Regions from separate parts of the Arthrobacter sp. MP_M4 genome, predicted to be linked through region 2. Evidence: riboswitches for the same ligand, from Rfam matches in the RefSeq annotation. Region 2 holds a riboswitch; each other region holds the start of a gene.

Region 1 (5,601 bases), on a different contig from region 2:
AAATACGGGCGCACCTACGAGCCCAGTATTTTGGGCACCGTATACCCCGCGTACTACTTCTTCTCGGTGCCCACCTTCAACTCCGGTTTCAACACCGGGGTGAGCAGTGTCGGCAGTGCCCGCGGCGGCGGCGGCAGCACCACCGGCTACGGCGGCAGCGGCGGCAGCTTCTCCGGGTCGGGAAGTTCGTCGAGCTTCTAGCGCGCCTCTCCAGCGTTCGACGGCGGACCCGCCGTCAGGGAGCCACGGCGGTGTCCGGGACGGGGATTTTTTCGTCAGAAGAGCCCGGCGGCGACCGTCGTGGTGAGCTGGTGGATAATTCGCGTCCGGGCAGCCATGTCCGATAGGCCCCTGCCCTGGGTGTACACCACAAAGACGTAAGCCTTGTCCCCCCTCACGAGAATGCTCGAGTCGTGCAGGTATCCGTTCAGCAGGCCGTATTTGTGGAACACGGTGACCCCAGGGGGCACGGCGGCCGGAATCAGGGTTTCGAAGTTGGTTTTCTGCATGTAGGACAGCAGCTGCCGGGTGTTCTCGGCGTTGAGCAGCCTGCCGCTGTACAGCTCGGTCAGAGTTTTCGCCATCTCCGCGGGCGTGAGGCTGTTGACCGACCGGTCGTAGGGGATGTCCAGGGTGGCGGCATAGTTCGTCAGGGCGCGGGCACCAATCGCGGCCATGATCAAGGCCCACGAATCGTTGTTGCTTTGCTGGACCATTTGCCGGATCTGCTGTCCGGAGGTGGACGCGCCCATCCGTGCCCCCAAAGAGGCTTTGCCGGTTTCCACCAGATGGTAATACGACGCCGCGGCCAGAATTTTAGCGGTACTGGCAGCAACGAACTTGTTCTTCGCCCCATACTCGTGGACTGCTCCGTCCGCCACATCCACGAGGGCCACGCCCACCCGGTAGGCGCTGTTGGATTGGATGACGTTGTTGATCTCCTCATCCAGCGCCGGACCAATCGCGGGCGTGGGAGGAACGACGGCGGTGGCGGACGGCGTCGGGACCGGCGCCGGGGGCGGGGGCGACGGCACGGTCGGGGCGGCGCCGGCGGCAGTCGCTGACGTTGCGGCGGGAGCCGGCGGTTCGGCGAAAACGGGATCCCGGGCCTGGATGGTGGCGTAAATGGTGGCGGCCGAGATTAAGGCGAGGACGGCCACCAGTACCACCAGGAGGTGCGGGCGGAACCGGTCAGGAGTTCCGGGCAGGCGCCGGCCGGTCCGGCGGGCCGACGTGGACGTGTGTCGGCCGCTGCTGAAGTGCCGGCCGGGACCCCATGACTGCATAGGTTCTCATCCCCGGAACAGGGTCGGGTGTGAGCCGGTGTCTACTGCCACGGGCGGGCTCGCAGGCATGCTCTACCTCCGAAAACGTAGGTCCGTGGATGGTCCAAACTTCCCCACATCTTTCTCCCAACCGTGCGTCAATGCAAGCCCGGACCTTGTAGAAATCTTGGACCCGTCCATCAGTGCTGAAGGCCGCTCCATGCTCCCCTGCCCCGGCAGGGGTTCCCGGAGTACGCTGAAACTCCCCGTCCGCCAAGAGTCCGCAGCGCCGCAAAGGAGAACGCCATGCGCAAGGTGGTATTGATGATGCAGGTATCCCTCGATGGCTTCATCGAGGGTCCGGAGCGGGACCTGGGCTGGCATCGGGTGGATGATGAGCTGCACCGGCACTTCAACAGCGAGCTCCGGAGCATGGGCGCTTTCCTGGACGGGCGTGTCATGTATGAGCTGATGGCCGCTTTCTGGCCGACGGCGGACCAGGACCCGTTAAGCACTCCCCCGATGGTCGAGTTCGCACAGATCTGGCGGGACATGCCCAAGATTGTCTACTCCAGGACCCTGGATAAAGCCGAGTGGAACGCCCGGGTGGTGCGCGACGTCGTCGTGGATGAGGTGATGACGCTCAAGGAGCAGCCCGGCGGTGACCTCGCCTTAAGCGGTTCGGACCTCGCGGCGACTTTCCGTCACTTGGGCCTGATTGATGAGTACCGGGTCTACGTCCACCCGGTTCTCGTGGGACGGGGCAAGCCGCTGTTCCAGGCTGCCGATGACACAACCTCGCTGCAGCTGCTGGACACCCGTGCCTTCGGCAACGGCGTGGTGCTGCTGCGGTACGACGTTGACCCCGGCGCCGGGGACGCAGAAGGCCGGTGATCAGCTGCCCCCAAGGCAACCGATCAACCGGCCTGCTGTACGCAGAGCTAAGCGGTGGTGCTAGCCGGCGCGGACGAACGTTACGGGGCCCGTGGCGGTCAGCCAGGACAGCGGGTGGGCCATCGTGGCGTTGACGCCGTTCATGCCGCCGCTGATAGCCTGGCCGTTGCCGGCGTAGATGGCAACGTGGCCGGACTGGACAATGATGTCGCCGGGCTGAGGGGTGCCGACGACCGTGCCGTAGTTCAGGAAAGCCCGCGGTCCGATGTCACCGACCGGGATGCCGGCAGCGTTCAGGGCCTTCTCCACCATGGCGGTGCAGTCCTGGGTGATGCCGATCTGGCCGTAGGCTACGGCCAGCAGCGTGGCGTTGACGCCGCCTGCTGCCGCGGCCGGAGCGGGTGCCGCGGCCGGGGCGGGGGCAGCCTGAACCTTGACGGTGGCCTTGGCTGCGGCGGGTGCCGCGGCCGGGGCCACTGACGCGGCACGGACCGGCGCCGCTGCTGCGACAGCCGCCTTCGGAGCTGCCACAGGCTTGGGCGCCTCAACGGGCTTGGGCGCCTCAACGACCGGAGCCGGGGTGGTCACTACGGCCGGACGCTCGAAGGTGATCTGTACTGCGGAGTCGGCCATAACCGGCGCGGACACCGCGCCCTGGACGTCAACGGACGACGCCGGTGCGGAGTCGCGCTGGGCGGGAGCCTCGGCTGCATTTGCGGCCATGGCGCCGCTGAGCACCATCCCTGATGTGGCGACGAGAACTGCGGCCTGGCGGCCGATGGTGCCGGCGGAAACGCGTTTGGGCGCACGGGTATTGCTAAAAGTCATTAAAGGAGCCTCTCCCAATGCCTGCGAGGTGAGCTGTCGGATTCGGATGGGAGTCACCCGGCCGCACGCGGGCCCGATCGTAACGGGCTGTGCGGCTTCACCCCAAGACCCCTGAAAAAAGCGGGTCAAAATGTGGTTTCCCCGTCTCTGCCGGACGTTGCTGCGAGTTGTCCCCGGGCCGCGACAGAGTTAGGCAATCGGCTGGGGAGAGCCCGTCTCGGAAACAACAGGCACCCATCAACGGTAACGGAACGATCACAGCCTGTCACATCGAGGTGGCCGCGGGGATGGTCCGTCCAGCAGCGTGGCTCCCGTTTCAGCCCGGGGCGTAAGGTGATGCCATCACCGTATCCTCGACGCGGAGGGCCCACTATGAACACCATCAACGTCCCACGACACAGTGTGGCGATTTGCCAGCTCAGCACGCAGCCAGCTGAAGATTTCAACGTCAACACCGAGCTGCTGGTCCTGGAGAACGGGGAGGTCCACGTCTCGACCTGGGATGCGGAACCACGCGATGGGGGCTTCGACATCCACGTGCTGAATGACCGCGTGGACGCCCTCGGATTCATGGTGGTCACCGATTGGGTGTTCCTGGACGAAAAGGCCTACGCGGTGGTGGAGCGCCGCCCGGCAGGCTAAGAAAACGCCGGGGCGGAGTTTACTCCTGGAAATTCAGCTCCGGCCGGTGCTTGGCCATCTCGGCGAGCACCAGGGTGACGGCCCCCGCGGCATCCGCGTCGCCGTCCCGCCGTTCCGGTGGCTCCGTCAGCACCGAGCGGGCGTGTCGGACGAACCGGGACCAGTCTCCCGCACCGGCGCGCAACTCCGGCAGCGGAGACAGCACAGCCGCGCGGCGAAGCCAGGCATCGGGGTCCCGCACCCAGCGGTCCAGGACGCTGTCGGCGCGGACCCTCCCTACGACGTCGAGTCCGCCGACCAGCGGTCCGACGACGTCGAGCGCCAGCGGATCCACCAGCGCGTCCACCCGGGCCGTGCGCACGAAGCCCTCGATCCGGGTCAGGTCGGTGTTGGTCAGCACGCGGACCTTTGACTGCAGGAGCACGACGGCGGCGAGGCGGCGTTCGAAGACGGGCACCTCCCACAACTCGGAGCTCAACGCGGTGATGTCATCGTGCGTCAGATCCTGATGCCGGCGCAGGGTGTCGCGGACCGTCCCACGCACAGCTCCGACGGACGAGCCGTAGTATCGGTGACCGCTGCCGAACCGTCCTTCCGCTTCCTCGGCACGGCTCCACGATGACTCGCGTTGAAGCGCCCTGTCAATGAAATCGCCGGCTTCGCTCATGGGGACATTCTTCCGCACCCCGGATCCGGATCCGGTGCACCGGCGGTCGCCCTCAGGAAGTCTTGGGCCGGACCACCAGGACAGGGCACGGTGCATGATTGATGATTTGTGTTGCCACCGACCCCACATGCAGGCCGGAAAAGCCGCCGTGCCCCCGGGAGCCAACCACCACCAGATCAGCGTCGTGGGCGGCTTCCAGGAGTGCAGAGGCCGCCGAATCATTCTGGACGACCAGGCCGGTGGCGGACACCCCCGCTTTCTCAACGAACGTCAGGGCAGCAGCCTGCATGGTCTCTGCTGCTTGGTGGGGGGAATCTTGCGTTACGACCTCGCCCGCGGCCGTTTCCAGCAGCGCCGGGTACCAGGCGAGCGGGGACTTCGCCCAGGCTGTGAGAAGACGGATTTCGCCGTTCCGCTGTTTTGCTTCGTCAACGGCCCACCTGAGGGCATTGTGGGAATTCCCGGAACCGTCAAACCCGACAACAATCACGAACGAACCTGTGCTGGTCATGTGTTCCGTTCCCTTGCATCTCGTGAGCAGCGTGGACTCTTCAGTGTCTGCGGGCGCGAAAGTCAGTGTCAAGGTGCGCACGACCCAATTTCACCGCTCCCACCCGGGTGGCGCAGCGGGCGCCTCCTAGAGGGTGCGGGCCGGATCCAAGCCCTTCGCGTAGGCTGCCTGCCCCGCGTGCTGGAGGCAGTCGGCGATGGTGCTGACCAGCCGCACTGCGAGGGTGACGGGCGGGTTCCAGCGCGTATCGATGACCCGATCCATATCCTCGTCGCCGAGGGATTCGAGGAACGCCACGGTCTGGCGGTGCACGGCGTCGTAGTATTCCAGCAGGAGCTCCGCCGGGACCTTGACGGCGTCCACCTCCTCGGACGAATGGCCGTAGCCGGTGTCGCGCTCGGGCAGGGGCAGATCGAAGCGGCCAACGAACCCCTGCGCGGTCCACACCTGTTCAAGGCCGGAGGCGCCGGCGATCTGTGCGTCCTCGACCCGGCTGAGATGCCAGACCAGCCACGCCAGGGAATTGCCGTTGCCGGCGGGCCGGCGGAGCAGGGCGTCCCCGTCCACCCCGTCGAGGGTGGCGGCCACTGCTTCGCGGATCCGGCCGAAGGCGTCCAGCAGCAGTTCCTTGGATTTCATCGTGTCCCCTCACCGTGCGTCGTCGCTGAATCCTCATGCTTACACGGAGAGCGCACCGCCGGATAGGGCACTATCCCGACGACGGGCAGAGGACCATCGCGGATCCGCCCCCGCGCCGCACAGGCTCGGCGGCCGCCACCATGCCGCCGTCGGGC
Region 2 (5,601 bases):
ACGCCAATGTCCGGTATGTGAGACGAAATCCGCAAGTGTAGTGCACATCACAATTCTGCCGGCCGTCCGATCCTTCGTCGCCTCCACTGCAGTGGTTTGCAAATCACCCGGCAGCCCGAACAAAGTTCGATCAGGGGGACTTTTTTTCCGCAGGTGTTCACTGTAGGCCGATAGGGCCAAACCGTTCGCCTACTTACTATCGGTTGTCCAGCAGTCCACAGAGTGGTCGCCGGAAAAGTGCGGAATCGGGCCCGCCCGCCGCTCCTCACCGTGCCCAGCTCGCTAGGCTGGGATTCACAGGCGCCGCACAGGATCCCCAAAGCCGCACCTAACCGGCAGATCGGAGAGTTGTCCCATGGCCACCTCGCACTCCATGACCAACAACCTCCCCCAGCTCACCCATCCGGACGGTTCCCCCATCCGAGCCCTGGTGGTGGACGATGAGCCGAGCCTGTCCGAGCTGATGAGCATGGGGCTCCGGATGGCGGGCTGGTCGGTGGCTGTCGCCGCCGACGGACCCGAGGCCATGAAGCTCGCCAAGGATTTCCGCCCCGATGTGCTGGTGCTGGATGTGATGCTTCCCGGCTTCGACGGCGTGGAGCTGCTGGGCAGGATCCGCGCCTTCGCTCCCGAGGTGCCGGCGTTGTTCCTGACCGCAAAGGACGCCGTCCAGGACCGCATTACCGGGCTGGCTGCCGGCGGGGACGACTACGTAACCAAGCCCTTCAGCATGGAAGAGGTGCTCCTGCGGCTGCACCGGCTGGTCCAGCGCTCCGGGGTGGCTGCCATGGACACCGCCGAACTTGTGGTCGGGGACCTCGTCCTGAACGTCGATACACGCGAAGTGAAGCGTGCGGGTGCGGAACTGCATCTCACGGCCACCCAGTTCGAGTTGCTGCGCTATCTCATGGAAAACCCGAAGCGCGTTGTCAGCAAGGCCCAGATCCTGGACCGGGTCTGGGACTACGACTTTGGCGGGCAGGCCAACATTGTGGAGCTGTACATCTCCTACCTGCGCAAGAAGGTCGATGCCAACCACCCGCCCATGATCCATACGGTCCGCGGCGCCGGCTACGTCCTCAAACCGGCGGACTGATCGGTGCCTGAACGTTTCCGCCCGCTGCGCCCCTCCGGGCTCAACTGGCGCAACCCGTCCACCTGGCATCTGCGCACCCGGCTTGTTCTTGTCACCATGGCCCTGCTCGTGGCGATTTGTGGTGCTGTCGGGATTGTCAGTTACGCCTCGATGGACTCGTTCCTGACCAAGCAGCTCGACAACCAGCTGGTGCAGGCCGCCGACCGGACCCGCGAGTTTGGCCGCTCCGGCGGACGGGGCGATCCCCTGGAGGCGCGCGGCCAGGGGATCGGTACCCTGAACGCCAGGATCGTGGACGATTCGGTCCGCAGCGCCGGCTTCCTTGCCGAGGACGCCACCCCGAAGTCGCTCACCGATGAGGACGACGAGATTCTTCTGAAGCTCTCCACCCGGCGCGATCCTGTGAACCGGACGCTCTCCGCCGGAGCCTACCGGCTGGTGGCGGCCAGCACCCCGGACGGCGACGTGATCGTCACCGGGCTGCCGCTCGCCGAGAAGCACAAAACGCTGGCGTCCCTGGTCTGGACCATGGTTTTGGTCTCCGCGGGCGGTCTAGTGGTGATTGGACTGGCCGGCACCGCGCTGATCCGCCGCACCATGAAGCCCCTGGACCAGCTCTCCGGGGTGGCCACGCAGGTATCGCGTTTGCCGCTCGATGCCGGCGAAGTGGGCCTCGCCATGCGTGTACCGGCCTCCGCGGCGCATCCCGGAACAGAGGTGGGCAGCGTCGGCCACGCCCTGAACCTGATGTTGGACAACGTGTCCAGCGCCCTGGAGGCCCGGCAGAAAAGTGAAATGAAGGTCCGGCAGTTCGTGGCGGATGCCTCCCATGAACTGCGCACTCCCCTGACCGCCATCCGTGGCTATACCGAACTGATGCGGATGACCGAGCACTTCACGCCCGACGGCGCAAAGTCCCTCGCACGGGTGCAGAGCCAGTCCGAACGCATGACCACCCTGGTGGAGGACCTGCTGCTGCTGGCGCGCCTGGACGAGGGCCAACCGCTGAAGCTCACCGAGGTGGATCTCACACAGCTTGCCGTGGAGACGGTGAGTGACGAGAAAGTCATGGCCCCGGACCGCATCTGGCATCTGGAACTTCCGGAAGAGCCGGTGGTGGTCCGCGGGGACGCGACCCAGCTCCACCAGGTGCTGGCCAACCTGCTATCCAACGCGCGTAAGCACACCGGCCCGGGCACCATGGTGGTGACTGGAGTGCAGCGCGCCGCTGACGGGGGTGCCGTTCTGACCGTGACGGACAACGGCCCGGGGATCGCCCCCGGGTTCGTGGACCGCATCTTCGCACGGTTTACGCGGGCCGACGCGTCCCGGAAGAATCCGCTGACCGGTGCGGCGCCGCCACCCGGCCGGACCCCTCTCCCGCACCTCCCTGCCCACCCGCCCCGTGCGGTCCCGGGGCCCCCCGCTGCCGCAGCTGCTACGGCCGCGTCGGCCGAGGGAACCAGCGGGCTGGGGTTGTCGATTGTGCAGTCGATTGTCGAGGCCCACGGCGGCACCGTCAGCGTGACCTCAGCGCCGGGCCGGACCGAGTTCACGGTACGCCTTCCGCCGACTCCTCCTCCGGAGAACACCGGCCACCCGGGAGCGAGCCGCTAAAGCCACGGCCCCGCCCTGAGTGGAACCACCGAGGACATCGGGGAGCATGCCACGCAGACCGGGGCGGCCAGCAAGCCGCCGCGCCGCCACCAGGGACAGCCGTTATCGAAATGTGACTTGACGGCTCATATCCTGTACCGTTTTAGGGTGCGGCCATCAACGGGCCGCATATCCGGATGCACGCCAAGCTCTGCCGCCTCCCGGATTCCGCTGGACCAGGCAGAGGCGGGGGACCCAGAGTTCCCGGGCATTTGCGCAGATTGCCCCCACGGGGTGAAGCCGACACGTGAGATTCCGTGCGGCCGGGTGACCTCATCCGAACCCGACAGCTAACTCCGCAGGCGTTGAGAGGCGATCATGACCACATCCGAGGCACAAACGCGCCCTGACGGCGCTGCAAATACCCGTTCCGAAGCTTCGCGCCACCGCGCCGAGCCGGCAAAACCAGCATCTGCCCTGTCCCGGTTCGCCGGCCCCGCGGGTTCCCCCGGACGCCGCGTGGCGGCCATCGCTGCAGCGTGCGCGGTGCTGGTGGGGGGCGCCGCCGCCGGCCAGGCGTCCCAACCCGCAGCCCCCACAGTTACCGCCGGCAGCGCCACGCAGTCGGCCGTCACGGCCGATCCCCTGCCGCGCCTCAATTTTGAGCATGTACTGGTGGGGACCCAGGCCAATATCCCTCCCAGTGTCGTCGCAGCGCAGTCGGCCGAGGTAAAGCCCGCCGACACACCGGCTGCGGCGCCGGTTCCTGCCCCCGTACCTGCTCCCGCTCCGGTCCCCGCACCTGCTCCCGTTGCCGTGGACGACCCCGCCGGTGCGCAGGCCTACGCTGCCAGCCAGTTGGGCTCCCGCGGCTGGGCCGCCAACGAGATGCAGTGCCTGATGAAACTCTGGACGAAGGAGTCGGATTGGAAGACCACTGCCACCAACCCGAGCAGCGGCGCCTACGGTGTGGTCCAGTCCCTGCCGGCCGAGAAGATGGCCAGCGCAGGCGCCGATTACCGCACCAATTACCGAACCCAAATCAATTGGGGCCTGCAGTACGTCAAGGACCGCTATGGATCACCGTGCGGTGCCCTGAACTTCCACTACGCCCACAACTGGTACTAAACCTGAGGCCGACGCACTGCCGGTAGGTCATTGACCGCCGGCACGGCTGGGGATGAACTGCAGCGCCCACTTGTTGCCGTCGGGGTCGGCGAAGTAGACGAAGTGTCCCCAGTCCTGGACATCAATGTCACTGGCGTCCACGCCGGCGTCCTTCAATTGCCTGTGGGCCTGTTGGATGTCGCTAACCACCACCTGCAGGCTGGGGGCGGTGCCGGGAGGCGCGTCGGTCAGGCCCTCTCCTATGGCGATCGAGCACGCCGAGCCGGGCGGGGTCAGTTGAACGAAACGGATGCCGTCCGAGGGCCGCTCGTCGAAGTCTGCGTTGAAACCCACCTTGTTGACGTAGAAATCCTTGGCGCGGTCCACATCGGACACGGGGACAAAGACCAGTTCAAGTTTCCAATCCATGCGGCTCAGGCTAGTCCCCGGGGCACGCTTTGCGGTAGCCCCAAACAGCCTGCCTTAGGGGTACTCCGGGGCCGCGGCCGGCCGGGTGGCTGGGCTAACCAGCGACGCCGTAAAGTCGGTCGCCGGCGTCGCCCAGGCCCGGAACGATATAAGACTTCTCGTTCAGCTTCTCGTCGATGGAGGCGAGCACGATCGTGACGTTGGCGTCCGAGAGTTCTTCCTCCAGCTTCGCCAGTCCCTCCGGGGCGGCCAGCAGGCAGATGCAGGTGACGTCGGAGGCTCCGCGTTTGAAGAGGAACTTGATGGCCTCCCGCAACGTCCCGCCCGTAGCCAGCATGGGGTCCAGCACAAAGATCTGCCGGTCCGTCAGGTCCTCCGGCAGGCGCTCGGCGTACGTGATGATGTCCAGGGTCTCTTCATCCCGGGCCATGCCGAGGAACCCGACCTCGGCGGTGGGGACCAGCTTGGTCATGCCCTCGAGCATGCCCAGGCCGGCACGCAGGATAGGGACCACCAGCGGCGTGGGCTTGGTGAACGCCGTGCCGATGGTGGTGCTGACCGGCGTCTCGATGGTCACCGGTTCGGTGCGGACCTCGCGGGTGGCCTCGTACGCCAGCAGCGTGACGAGCTCCTCGGTGAGCTGGCGGAACACCGGAGACGGGGTGTTCTTGTCCCGGAGAACGGTGAGCTTATGGGCGACCAGCGGGTGGTCCACAACGAAAGTGCGCATGGGTCAAAACTATCATCCGGCGGCGGGGGGCCGGCCCGTGGGACTGCGGGCGCCGGCGTCGTTCCTGGCCTTGGGAGCAGCATCGCCGGGGACGCCGTCGCGCAAGTGGACCTCGTTGTCGAAGGTGGGCGCGGGCCCGGCCTGTTCCCGGTGCCGCAGGACGTGGAAAAGCCGGTGGGCGAGGATCACGATCCCTACCCAGGCCAGCCCCAGCACCCACCCGATGATGACGTCAGTCATCCAGTGGTGGCCGAGATAGACCCTGCTCATGCCCATCGCGAAAATGAACGCCGCACCTGCCGCGATCAGGCCCACCCGGGCCAGTGTGCGGGTGATCTGCAGGCATGCGAGGTAGACCACCAGGCCAATCACCACGGTGGTGTTGAGCGTGTGGCCACTCGGGAACGACGGTGAGGATTCGTAGGGCGGGACAGCGTCGGCGTGATCCGGGCGTGCCCTGCCGATCAGTTTCTTGCCCAAGGACGTCGCCGTCACGGAGACTGCGGCGGCACCACCAATCAGGATCAGCGGACGCCAGGTGCGGCTGGCCCAGATGAGCCACGCGGTGAGAATACTGGCCAGGATGGGCATTCCGATCCCGCCGCCGATGTTCGTGAAGCCCGTGACGAACGCGTCGAGTCCG
Region 3 (5,601 bases), on a different contig from region 2:
ATGGAGTCGTCGAAGTCGATCGTTGCAATCACATTGGACCGTTCCTCCGGTTTGGCCACGAACGGCGTGGCGAACTCCGAGGCCTCCGCCCAGCGGTAGATCCGCCCCGCAGAGTCCGCCGTCCGCGCCGAAGCGAAGTCCAGCCCGCCGCTTGCGTTGAGCCACTGCACCTGGGCGTCGAGGGTGACGAGGGTGGCCAACGCCGGTGTGTTGTAGGTCTGGTTCAGCCGCGAGTTGTCAATCGCCGTCTGGAGGTCCAGGAAGTCCGGTATCCAGCGGCCGCCGGCTTTGATCCTCGCCGCGCGCTCCAGCGCCGCCGGGGAAAACAAGCCCAGCCACAGGCCGCCGTCGGAAGCAAAATTCTTCTGCGGGGCGAAGTAGTAGACGTCGGCCTCTGCGACGTCCACGTCCAGCCCTCCGGCAGCGGAGGTGGCGTCCACCAACACCAGGGCACCGTCGTCGGCGCCGGCCACCCGCCGCACCGGAGCGGCGACGCCGGTGGAGGTCTCGTTCTGCGGCCACGCGTAGACGTCCACGCCGTTCTCTGCCCGCGCCGCCGGGCGGGTACCGGGCTCGGACGTGATGATGGAGGACTCCGCGAGGAACGGAGCCTTGTTGGTGGCGGCAGCGAACTTCGAGCCGAACTCACCGAAGGACAGGTGCTGTGCTTTGTTCTCCACCAGACCGAAGCTGGCAACGTCCCAGAACGCCGTTGATCCGCCGACGCCCAGGATGACCTCATAGCCTTCGGGTGCCCGGAAGAACTGGCCGAGCCCGGTCCGGACCGACCCGACAAGATTCTTGACCGGCGCCTGGCGGTGCGATGTCCCCAGCAGCGCCGACGCGGAGGCAAGGGCCTCCATCTGTTCCGGACGTACCTTGGACGGGCCGGCGCCGAACCGGCCATCCTTGGGGAGGAGATTTGCGGGAATCGTGATGCTGGTGTCGCTCACAGTGGCTCCAATTTTCGGCTGGTACTAAGTGTGGCCCGGCAGGGTGGCTGCAGCGGAGCCTGTCGTTTCATTCTGCCTGACTGGCCCGCGGGGCAAGCAAAGCGGCCCGTCACAGTCCGGTCATTGAGATTATCCGGAGTAATTCAAATTAGACTAAGCTGGCCTGCGAACGTACGGCGGACCCCGCCAGGGCGCCAGCAGCACGCGGTACGGTGGAAAGCACGCAGGGACGGCGCTTGAGGAGCGGAGCTGAATGACGGATCTGATCGACACAACCGAGATGTATCTCCGGACCATTCTGGAACTCGAAGAAGAGAACATCGTTGCTCTTCGTGCCCGCATTGCCGAACGGCTGCGCCACTCCGGTCCCACCGTGTCCCAGACCGTCGGCCGGATGGAGCGCGACGGGTTGGTGGTTGTCTCCGGTGACCGGCACCTTGAACTGACCGAAACCGGCCGGAGGCGAGCCATCGGTGTCATGCGCAAGCACCGGTTGGCCGAACGGCTCCTCGCAGACGTCATTGGGCTCGACTGGGCCTACGTCCATGAGGAGGCCTGCCGCTGGGAACACGTGATGAGCGAACGGGTGGAGCGGCGGATCTTTGAGCTACTCGACCACCCCACAGTCTCGCCTTACGGCAATCCGATTCCGGGCCTCGCGGAGCTTGGCGGCCTGCCCTCTTCACCCTATTCCGACGGCGTGGTGAACCTGCTCGACGCCATGGCCGGCTACGGACCCGGTTCGGTGGTCAGAGTCAACCGGCTGGCGGAACCCATCCAAGTTGAACCGGAACTGCTGGTTCAACTCGATGAGGGCGGCATCCGGCCGGGGGCACTGATCTCATTGGAGCGCGTCGGTGAGTACATTTCCGTGCGCGTGCCGGACATCGAAGGTGCGCTGGAACTTCCTCCCGAGGTCGCCGCCCACGTTTTCGTTACCGTCGGGTCATAACCGCCGCCCTCAAGCTCGCGGACGCCCAAAGGTGGCGCACAAGATGGATAACGGATTTATCTCTGGACAGCTTCATCGCCTATAGTTGAAAACAAGCACCGATACCAAACCGTTATCTGATCCGACGCCGAGCTCTGCCAGCGGACCAGTTGCAGTATCACTTTCTGGCAGGGGCGGGGGAACCACTTTTTGGCTGTTCAGCGGCCTCGGGGTGAAGTCCGTCAGCGGCAATCACGTGTAACCAGAGGACTCCGCTGGAGCCCTCTGTGTCTGCGTGCTTGCTACGGCGGACCGGGTCTTTGATCTCTCTGACCCGAATCCGACAGCTAACTCCGCAGGCTCTCCAGAGAGGATTCGTCTTTGACCACCCAAACCGCAAGGGGCCGCCGCCGCGCGACCGGCGCCGCTCCGGAGCCGCGCCCGGCCCTTGCTGCCCCCGCCGACCACCCGCGTGAAACGCACCGAGACGATCGCCGGGTCCGCCGCAGCGCGTTCCGCCAGGTAACGGACTTGGCCGCCGCCAGCGGCGTCGGCCAGAAGGCCGGGATTGCGCTGGCCGCCACGGGATTAATACTCACGGTGATGGCCCCGGCGGCCGCACCCGTGATGGCCATAGACACCGGCACCGTGTCCGATGCCGTCCCCGCCGCGGTCCAGCCCGCCATCACGGCCGCAGACGCAAAGATCGACTTCAACCGCAGCGCTGTCACCACCCAGAGCGATCCGGACGGGAAGCTCAAGCAACTGCTGAGCGCCCAGTCGGTCGGCTCCATCACCCGCGCAGCGTCAACAGGCGTGCTCGGCGCGCCCTTGGACGATTTGAAAACCGCGTCGCCGTTCGGCTACCGCGTCAGCCCGATCACCGGCGGCTCCGGCGAGTTCCACCGCGGCCAGGACTACGCGGCCCAATGTGGCACGGCCGTCCACGCCGCGGCAAGCGGCACCGTGACCTTCACGGGCTGGCATCCCTACGGTGGCGGAAACCGGGTGGTGGTCGATCACGGTAATGGCCTGGAGACCACGTACAACCACCTGTCCTCCGCCAGCGTCAAGGTGGGCCAGACACTCGCCCGCGGCGATGTCCTGGCGCTGAGCGGCACCACCGGTGCCTCCACCGGTTGCCACCTCCACTTCGAAGTCATGGTCAACGGCGAAGTCGTTGACCCGACCGGATGGCTGTAGAAATCTGATGGGGTGCTCTCAAATTCTGGGAACACGCCGTGACCCGAATGTGACATTCGGTCCGCACTGCTGTACCGTTTGACCTACGCCAACTTTTCCGAAGTTGGCGCTCTTGAGTGGATTGCCTAGCTCTGCCACCGCTCAAGGTCCGTTCGCATGACATCGTCTGGCAGGGGCGGGGGAACCAATTTTGGTCTTCGCAAGAAGACCTTGGGGTTAAGTCGTAAAGCTTCCTACGGAAGCCGAGCGGCCGGGTGACTCCCATCCGAATCCGACAGCTCACCTCGCAGGCATTGGGAGAGGCTACTTTCGTGTCTTCACGCCACAATGCTGCGCTTTATCGCGCTTGCGCGGCTCCTACGAGCCCGCTGGAATCCAACGTTTGTGCCGCCCTTGCCGGCGCCCGAACCGGACTCCGCACTGCCGACTCAATCTCTGCTGAGTCCGGCCCGCAGGCTATGCACCTGCAAGCAGTTCCCGCTTTTGGCGCGTCTTCGCAGTACACCCTTCGCTAAGTAACCCATTTCGGGGCGATCCGGCGTACCCCCAAGATGCCGGAGCGTCCTCAGCCTGCGCCCAAAAAGCGCAGACCCAGGATCACGAAAGAGAGAACTTAATGACTATTCGTGCAAACGCACGGCACCGCGCCGAGGTCACCAAGACCAACTCGCTGGCCGTTATTGCCAAGACCGTCGGCGGCAACGCCGGTGGCATGGGCCGCCAGGCCGCAGTTATCGCCGCAGCGTCGGGCCTTGTCCTGACCAGCGGTATCGCAGCCAACGCTGCTGAGACCAATGTCCAGCGCGAGTCCACGTCGGCTTCCACTCTCGACGTTCAGTCGGCCGCCCCGGCGACCATTTCCGCTGCTTCCACCATCGCGATCTCCTACGAGAAGCCGGCGGTCACCACCTCGCCGGCTCCGGTCGTCGAGGCACCGAAGCCCGTCGTGAAGGTCCAGGAAGTCCCCGCTGCCACGGTTGCCCCCGTCGCAGCCGCCCCCGCTGCCACGGTTGCCCCCGTCGCAGCCGCCCCCGCCGCCAAGGCTGCCCCCGCGGCCAAAGCTGCCCCCGCCGCTACCCGCACCGCAGCAGCTGCCACGGCAGCGGCACCGGCCGCCACCCGCGCACCGGCCGCCGCCAGCGGCAAGGGCGCCACAATCGCAGCCGCTGCCTACGCCCAGCTCGGCGTTGGCCAGGATTGCACCGCACTTGCCACGAACGCGCTGGCCGCTGCGGGTATCAACTACCACGGCTGGCCGGCAGGTTACCTGTCCCTCGGCCGCACGGTAAGCGCTGCGGAGGCACAGCCGGGCGACCTCGCCTACTACCAGAACGGTGGCTCCGGCATGGCCCACATCGCTGTCTACGTCGGTAATGGCCGGGCAGTTCACGGCGGCTGGAACGGTGGAACCACCTCCCTGCAGAGCGTCAACGTCGGCTCCGGCCCGGTGTTCATCCGCGTCGGCGGCTAAGTCGCGCTGAAGCAACGCACAGGACCCTTGCCATTGTGGCGGGGGTCTTTTGCGTTGCCTTGAACAATCCAGCCTTCGAGCGGGTCGCTGACGGGAAAAAAATTCGGCGAATTGCCATGTCCGTGTTTACTCTTATTTAGTCGATCCATAGCCCGACCATGCAGAGGGCAGCCGGCCCTCGTGCCCCTGGCGGGTGCGGCCGTGAAGAGGTATGCGGATGCGCACTCTTGTGCTGAATGCTGGATATGAACCGCTGGCGGTTGTAACCTTCCGCCGGGCACTGGTCCTTGTGCTGACGGGTAAGGCCAGTGTTGTCGCGGAAGGGGAGGATCCCGTCGTCGGGCCGCAGGACGTCCTGGGTCGGCCTTCAGTGATCCTCCTTCATCGCTACATCAGGCCCCGGTACAACACCACGACGGCGGTGAGCCGCCGGGGAGTGCTGCGCCGGGACGGTCACCGCTGCGCGTACTGCGGCAAAGCCGCCCACACCATCGACCACGTCCAGCCCAAATCACGGGGTGGGGCGGACTCGTGGGAAAACCTCGTCGCTGCGTGCCTGCGGTGCAACAACGCCAAGGGCGACCACACTCCGGCGGAAATGGGGTGGAAGCTCAGCTTCTGCCCCGCGCCCCCCAGGGGCACCACCTGGCAGATCAAGGAGCTGGAGAAGCCGACGCCCGCATGGGACCCGTTCCTACTGCCGGAATCCGCCGCCTGACTCCGGCGCGTACCTCCGCGGTCCGGGCCGCCAGGCCGAGACCGCGCTAGGCTGGACCGGTGGAATTCGATGCTGTCATTCTCTCCGGGGGCCGGTCATCCCGGCTGGGAGGCGTTCCCAAATCCGGGCTGACCCACGGCGGCGCCACCCTCCTGGAGCTGGCGTTGCGGACGGCGCGCGGTGCCCTGGCCATTGCCGTGGTCGGGCCAGACCCCGGCATGCTGCCGGTCGGTGTGCTGAGCTGCCGCGAAGATCCACCCTTCGCAGGTCCCGCCGCGGCCGTCGCCGCCGGGCTCGACGCCCTGGAACGCCATCATGGCCAGGG
Region 4 (5,601 bases), on a different contig from region 2:
CCGGCCATCTCGCACGCATGGGCATACTTCACTTGTCGGCGGACGTTCACGGTACGAGTACGCAGGCCCGCGCGATCGATAGCACTGCTCCGCCCCACTCTTGGCCCAACCCGGATCGCCGAATAGGGGATTAGGTCACTGTCCTCGCAGCCGGGCAGGCTGCCCGAACGAAAGGGACCGTCCTGATGATGTTCTGAGGCCAAGACCAGAGGGGACGCGGGGTTCACACTGTGCGCTGGATCCCGCGCAGGCCACCGGGAGCCCGTGGATTGGTTGTCGACGCTTCAGCTGAGTTTCTGTGCGGGTCGCGGGAAGGTACTACCAGGACCGTCGTGGATGTGCTTTCCCGGACGGCCTGGCTTGCTGAGCCACGAAGGTAGCCGGGTATGCCACTCAGACCGCGTGTTCCGATGACCAGGAGTGGGGCACCGCGTGAGGTTTCTGTGATTTCCTAGGCCGGAGTGCCTGTCAGGGTGAGGCTGTCGCCCGGGAGCCGGGGGTGCTTGCCATTGATTTGAGCAGGAGATTCTGGAGCCAAGGGGAGTGCTGCTTCGTCGGCCTATTCCAGGGAGGCCATGGGCTGCGCACCCTCCGGGAGTGTGTCATTGATCAGGCTTGTGGATGTTGCCGTGGCGCCCAAAGATCCGGCCTTCTGCGCATCTTTGGCTACGGCCTGATGCGACTCCGTGTAGTCCAGGTCCGCTTCGAACTGAGTCATGTCCGGAACGCCGGCGTCTTCTGCGGTCTGCAGCAGGCCCTCCCGCCGGACATCGGCATGGCCGCCTTCGGTGGCTACGGCGAAAACCGCCTCATTGAACTTTCAGAACTTGCACGTGGTGTCTGGCCTGGTTTTTCAGGGCCGTGTACCCGCGGTGCCCGGCCACGGGCGTGGCCAGGCACCCCGGTCTTCAACTGCTAGGCGTTCACCCTGTAGTAGGCGGGGCCGGAGCCGACGTTCACGTCAAAGATGACGGTCTGGTTGCCGTTCCATCCGCTGTGCATTGCTTGTCCGTTGCCGAGGTAGATCGCGTTATGTGAGAATCCCATTCCGCCGTCGGCATAGTAGATAAAGTCGCCGGGTTCAGGCGTCGATACGGGAGTGGCGTAGGCCATCAAAGACTCGGGGGATTCATCGCCGACACCTTGAATTCCTGCCGCTCGCAGAGCCACTTCTCCCAGAACCGTGCAGTCCTGGGTGGCGCCGGTCTGGGCGAGAGCTGAGTTGAGGACCGTCTGGTTGATCGGAGACGGTGCCTTCTGGCCGCCGTCGGAGCTCGCCGGCACCACCGCCGAAGGCTGGTACGTTTCACCGGCGGATGCTGCAGGGGCGATCGGTGCCGGAACAGCTGCCGATTCCACGCCCGGGGTGCCTGCTGCCCCGGAAAGCGTTATGACATCTCCCGGATAGATGATGGAAGACATTTGAAGTCCGTTCAGCGACAGGATCGCGTCCAGGGAGACTCCGTTCAGCGCCCCAATCCGGCTGAGGGTCTCCCCGGCGTTGACGGTGTGGACGGACGCACCCCGGGCGGCCGCCTGGCCAGGAATGACTGCCGAGGAGGAGACAGCCCCCGGTGCAGTTCCACTCTGCGGGTCGGATGCGGTGGCTCCTGCCTGGGCAGGGGCGGCCATGCTCAGCACGAGCCCGGATCCCACGGCGACCAGGACGGCCTGGCGGCCGACCCTGCCCCTGTGGGTGGAGACGCTTCGAGAAATGGTGGACAGTCTGCTGCCGGTGGTGGCTCTGTGGCGGCCGTGGGTATTGTTGTTTGACATTGCTTAACCTCTCCCGATACCTGCGAGGTGAGCTGTCGGATGCGGATGGGAGTCACCCGGCCACCGGACGTTAGTGCCGGCGGCTTAACCCCAAGGATTCATTGAGAATCCATATTTGGTTCCCCCGCCCCTGCCGGAGCTATGTGGTGTAGGGACCTCGGCGGGCGGCAGGGTTAGGTAACAAGCCGAGTGTGCCGCGCCCAGTGGGCGGCACCGCCCTAATCTACACGCAAAATCACAAATGTATAAACATTTAGACTGTATCGTTGCGTCTAGGGGGCCGAAGGGATTTCTATCCGGTATTCGACGTTTCGCGGGGGACCCCTACCGCATAGGTGCCGGGCTGGTCGGTGGGGAACAAGGCGGTCCCGTCGGGGGGCATGGCCACGGGAAGGACATAATCGCCCGAGGTTGAGCTGGCGCCGGAATCGAGTTGGACCCTGGCGCCTGTGCCGTTGACATCCGCGTAGGCCATTCCCGGCCGCTGCGAAATCAGAAACACTGTGTGGGTGGAGTCATCCACGGTGGCCATGCCTGTTGGTGTTCCGTCGACTTTGCCCAGTGGCGGGCCGGTGGTGGGATCGGGAATGACATTAACGGCTGTCCCGGCAGGGTCGGTTCATTCCAGAATGATCACGCACCCGGTTGACGGTCCGTGAGCGCCCTCGTACCGGGCCTTCGTCCCGGACCCGGCAAGGGAAAGCGCGTTGGGAGTGTTGGCGAAGATCAGTCCGTTGCCGGGAGAGGGGCCCGGGACCTCTGTCGGTCCCCATAGGAGGTCCCCGTCCGCGGTCGAGAACGCCGTGGCAACAGTGATGCTGATCCGGTCTTTCGTGTCCTTCCTGGCGTCGGAATCGAGGAGGACAAGTGCCGCTTCCCCGCCGAACTGTGTGGGCGTGGAGTACCGCACGGGACGATGATGGCGCCGAAGGACACGTCTTTCGGCGCTTTCTTCATGGGCCGGGTCATTCTCTTGATTCCCTTGCCCGGCGGGAGGATCGTGGGCCCCGCGGCACGACGTCGTAACGAAGAAGCGCGTTCTCCGTACGCGTCGGTTGTCCATATTGGGAGGCACGATGGTGGCAGGGGCAGTTTTCCGGGTTGTAGTGGGGGTCGACGGGTCAGGCTCGTCGCTGGCAGCTCTTGAATGGGCCGTTGAAGAGGCCATCGGCAACGGTGGTTCGCGGAAGGGCGGCCGTGAGCTGCCAGCTCAGTCGCTGGACCATCCGCAGTTCTTGAACCTTTTAAGTAATTCCTCATTCCGGTATCGATGGCGTGCCGTTGATCCTGCGCTCATGCCGGGGGGCGTGGCTGGAAGTGGAGCGTTTCCAGATAGTTCTCGTCGTACCTCTCTTCCCTGGGTTCATCGTTGGGGTAACCACCGGGAAGTGCGCCCCGGTTCAGACCGGCCAGGAGTATATGCTCCAGCCCCGGCATGGTGGTCATCGTCGTTCTCTGCACAGTTCCGGTGGACAGGGCAGGCATTTTGGTGTTGGCCATATCATCGATTCCAGCCACGCCTGGTGCGACCAGGAGGAAGCCCGCGGCCGCTGCCAGGGCAGGAACCATTGCATTTCTCCATGCGCTCATGCCCTGATCCTTCGCTCCGCACATGGGAACAGGACATCCAAGGCCTGTGGAGAGGCTGTGAAAGCCAGCCCGCAGGGACGCTCCGGCACACCAGCCTCGGGAGAGATTCAACGCCACCATAATGCGCGGTGTTCGCGGTGACGTGCGCGGATATTGAGAGGGTGACGGGGTTTGTCATGAAAGCGCGGATTCTGGCAGTCCCCGGTGCCGTCCTCCATCGTCCCAACGCGGGATCATTTGGCGTATCTCCGGTGCGGTGGGATGGGCGCCAAATGATCCGCGTTGGTGCGGATCAGGCGAACAGGACGTCACCGACGAATCCGCCGTCACGGCACCCCGGCGGGATGGCGAACACAGCCGAGCCGACCGGCGTCGTCCATTGATTGAGCATGTCCATTTGATCGAGCCGGCGCTGGATCGGCGTGAACTGCTTGTCGACGTCGGCCTGGTAGGACACGAATATCAGTCCCGAGTCGGAGACCCCTCCGGCGCCTGGAGCGGCATCGTAGTTGTAGGCCCGGCGAAAGATCCGCTGGGAACCGTCCGCAGGCCGGGCCCGGCGCAGGTGCGAGACTTCCGAGATCACCGGGAACCCGAGCTTGGACACGGCCGCGAAGTCCGGCTCGTCGTGCTCGTGCGTCCCGGTCAGGGGCGCGCCGTTGGACAGCCGGCGGCCTACGGATTCCTCCCGGCCGATGCGGTCCGCTTCGTCCCACTTGTCCAGGTTCATCGCGATCCGGCGGACAACCACCGACGTGCCGTTCTTAATCCACGAGGGAATGTCTCCGCCGCCCCAGACCACCTGCTCGTAGTCCGTGCTGTCCGGGGCCGGGTTTGCGGTCCCGTCCACCTGGCCGAAGAGGTTCCGCATGGTGGTCCCGGATTTTTCGCTGCCATAGGAACGCCGGAAGCCGGCCTGAACCCAGCGGACGGTCGCGAAGCTCCGGCTGTCCTTCAGCAGCATCCGTTGGGCATGCGCCACGGTCAACGGATCATCCGCGCAGACCTGGAGCAGCAGATCACCGTCGGAGAACCCGGGCTGCAGCCGGTCGATGCTGAAGGCCGGCAGCGGTTTCAGCCACTCCGGTGCCTGTGCGGGGTCCACTGCGGCCACCAGGCCGGGGCCGACGCCGAACGTGACCGTCAGCCGGGCCGGCACCCGGGCAAGGTCACCCTCGGTGTCAGCCAGTGCCGGTCTTCCCGCGCAGAGGTCCGCGGCATCGTCACTGAGCAGCCGCAAGAGCGACCTGACGTCCGCTCGCGTCGTTCCGGGCCGCAAATCCAGGGCGACAAAAACACCGTGGGCCTGCGCCGCCGTCGTAATACCCGCCTGGCGGTCGCCGTGAAACGGAATCACGCCGCTGCCGTGGACGCTCTCCGCGGAGTCAACCGGTGCAGTAGTCGCCGCCCGCTGAACGCCCGCCCCGGCGAGCTGGGCGCCGGCCGCGGTCAGCGCCCCGAGCCCAGCGGCGGCGCCGCCGAAGAGCAGTCCGCGCCGTGGGAGCTTCCTCGGGACGCCCGGCCCGTCACTGCCCGCGAAGGAGCCTGCGGGCTGCTTATACCCGGCCATTACTTTGAGGTCGGCGACGGTGCGGAAGGGGTTGCGCTGCCGGCGGCGCCGGACGGCTGGCCATGCGACCTGCCGGCGCCCCCTTCATCGACATAATTCTCGTTGGCGCCGCTGAAGTCCTTCGCCACCGTGGTGAATTCGAAACTGCCGCCGCCCGCCAGCTCCAACGTGAACGTGACGTCGGAACCGGCCACGATGGGCGCGGTTAGCCCCATCAGCATCAGGTGGCTGGCGCCCGGCTCCAGTATCAGTTCGCCGCCGGCCGGGATGACAAAGCCGCCCTCTTTGGACCGCATCTGCATGGCGCCGTCGGGTCCCGCGACGGTTTCGTGCAGTTCGACCATCCGGGCCGCGGGGGTCGAGGCGCCGGTCACGGTGATGTCCGCGTCGGAGGTGTTTTTGATGACCCCGAAACCGCCGGTCATGCCGGAAGCGGCGGCTTTGACCCATGGCTGGTTGACCGCCAGCGCGGCGGAGGCACTGGCCGGGGTGGCGACGGCAGCAGACGCGGACGGTACCGGGGTTGCGGCTGAGGGCGAACAGCCGCTGAGGGCCAGGGACGCGGCGGCGAGAACGGAAAGGGCGGGGTACATGAGCTTCTTGGACATGATGGTGCTCCTGAATCGTGGCGGGCGGCCGCGGAGGGCCGGTCCGGAAAGTGTTAT

What was found. A riboswitch is a leader RNA that binds a small molecule or an ion and turns the genes downstream of it on or off. The one in region 2 is predicted to bind cyclic di-AMP.
Region 1: it holds a riboswitch for cyclic di-AMP, as region 2 does, so the genes downstream of both, RCH15_RS11985 (hypothetical protein) here and RCH15_RS11185 (hypothetical protein) in region 2, are expected to answer to the same signal.
Region 3: it holds a riboswitch for cyclic di-AMP, as region 2 does, so the genes downstream of both, RCH15_RS11600 (NlpC/P60 family protein) here and RCH15_RS11185 (hypothetical protein) in region 2, are expected to answer to the same signal.
Region 4: it holds a riboswitch for cyclic di-AMP, as region 2 does, so the genes downstream of both, RCH15_RS18100 (C40 family peptidase) here and RCH15_RS11185 (hypothetical protein) in region 2, are expected to answer to the same signal.

What each region holds. Positions count from the first base shown of each region.
Region 1 covers NZ_JAXCHX010000015.1:8,458-14,058, reverse strand. Annotated here, with positions in the region: gene RCH15_RS12000 (DUF5129 domain-containing protein) at 1-201, shown strand, start outside; gene RCH15_RS11995 (serine hydrolase) at 276-1,286, opposite strand; gene RCH15_RS11990 (dihydrofolate reductase family protein) at 1,572-2,159, shown strand; gene RCH15_RS11985 (hypothetical protein) at 2,220-2,987, opposite strand; cyclic di-AMP (ydaO/yuaA leader) riboswitch at 2,992-3,193, opposite strand; gene RCH15_RS11980 (hypothetical protein) at 3,360-3,629, shown strand; gene RCH15_RS11975 (DNA alkylation repair protein) at 3,649-4,296, opposite strand; gene RCH15_RS11970 (universal stress protein) at 4,349-4,807, opposite strand; gene RCH15_RS11965 (mycothiol transferase) at 4,934-5,446, opposite strand; gene ggt (gamma-glutamyltransferase) at 5,517-5,601, opposite strand, start outside.
Region 2 covers NZ_JAXCHX010000013.1:36,194-41,794, forward strand. Annotated here, with positions in the region: gene RCH15_RS11175 (response regulator transcription factor) at 356-1,096, shown strand; gene RCH15_RS11180 (sensor histidine kinase) at 1,100-2,713, shown strand; cyclic di-AMP (ydaO/yuaA leader) riboswitch at 2,912-3,072, shown strand; gene RCH15_RS11185 (hypothetical protein) at 3,071-3,820, shown strand; gene RCH15_RS11190 (glyoxalase superfamily protein) at 3,848-4,228, opposite strand; gene upp (uracil phosphoribosyltransferase) at 4,323-4,958, opposite strand; gene RCH15_RS11200 (phosphatase PAP2 family protein) at 4,971-5,601, opposite strand, start outside.
Region 3 covers NZ_JAXCHX010000014.1:19,183-24,783, forward strand. Annotated here, with positions in the region: gene serC (phosphoserine transaminase) at 1-953, opposite strand, end outside; gene RCH15_RS11590 (metal-dependent transcriptional regulator) at 1,207-1,905, shown strand; cyclic di-AMP (ydaO/yuaA leader) riboswitch at 2,046-2,261, shown strand; gene RCH15_RS11595 (M23 family metallopeptidase) at 2,266-3,087, shown strand; cyclic di-AMP (ydaO/yuaA leader) riboswitch at 3,235-3,394, shown strand; gene RCH15_RS11600 (NlpC/P60 family protein) at 3,704-4,558, shown strand; gene RCH15_RS11605 (HNH endonuclease) at 4,776-5,276, shown strand; gene mobA (molybdenum cofactor guanylyltransferase) at 5,336-5,601, shown strand, end outside.
Region 4 covers NZ_JAXCHX010000039.1:306-5,906, forward strand. Annotated here, with positions in the region: gene RCH15_RS19155 (universal stress protein) at 224-448, opposite strand; gene RCH15_RS18095 (hypothetical protein) at 560-718, opposite strand; gene RCH15_RS18100 (C40 family peptidase) at 916-1,776, opposite strand; cyclic di-AMP (ydaO/yuaA leader) riboswitch at 1,780-1,932, opposite strand; gene RCH15_RS18105 (hypothetical protein) at 2,069-2,308, opposite strand; gene RCH15_RS18110 (hypothetical protein) at 2,396-2,686, opposite strand; gene RCH15_RS18115 (hypothetical protein) at 3,070-3,366, opposite strand; gene RCH15_RS18120 (Dyp-type peroxidase) at 3,659-4,936, opposite strand; gene RCH15_RS18125 (copper chaperone PCu(A)C) at 4,936-5,544, opposite strand; gene RCH15_RS18130 (copper resistance CopC family protein) at 5,598-5,601, opposite strand, start outside.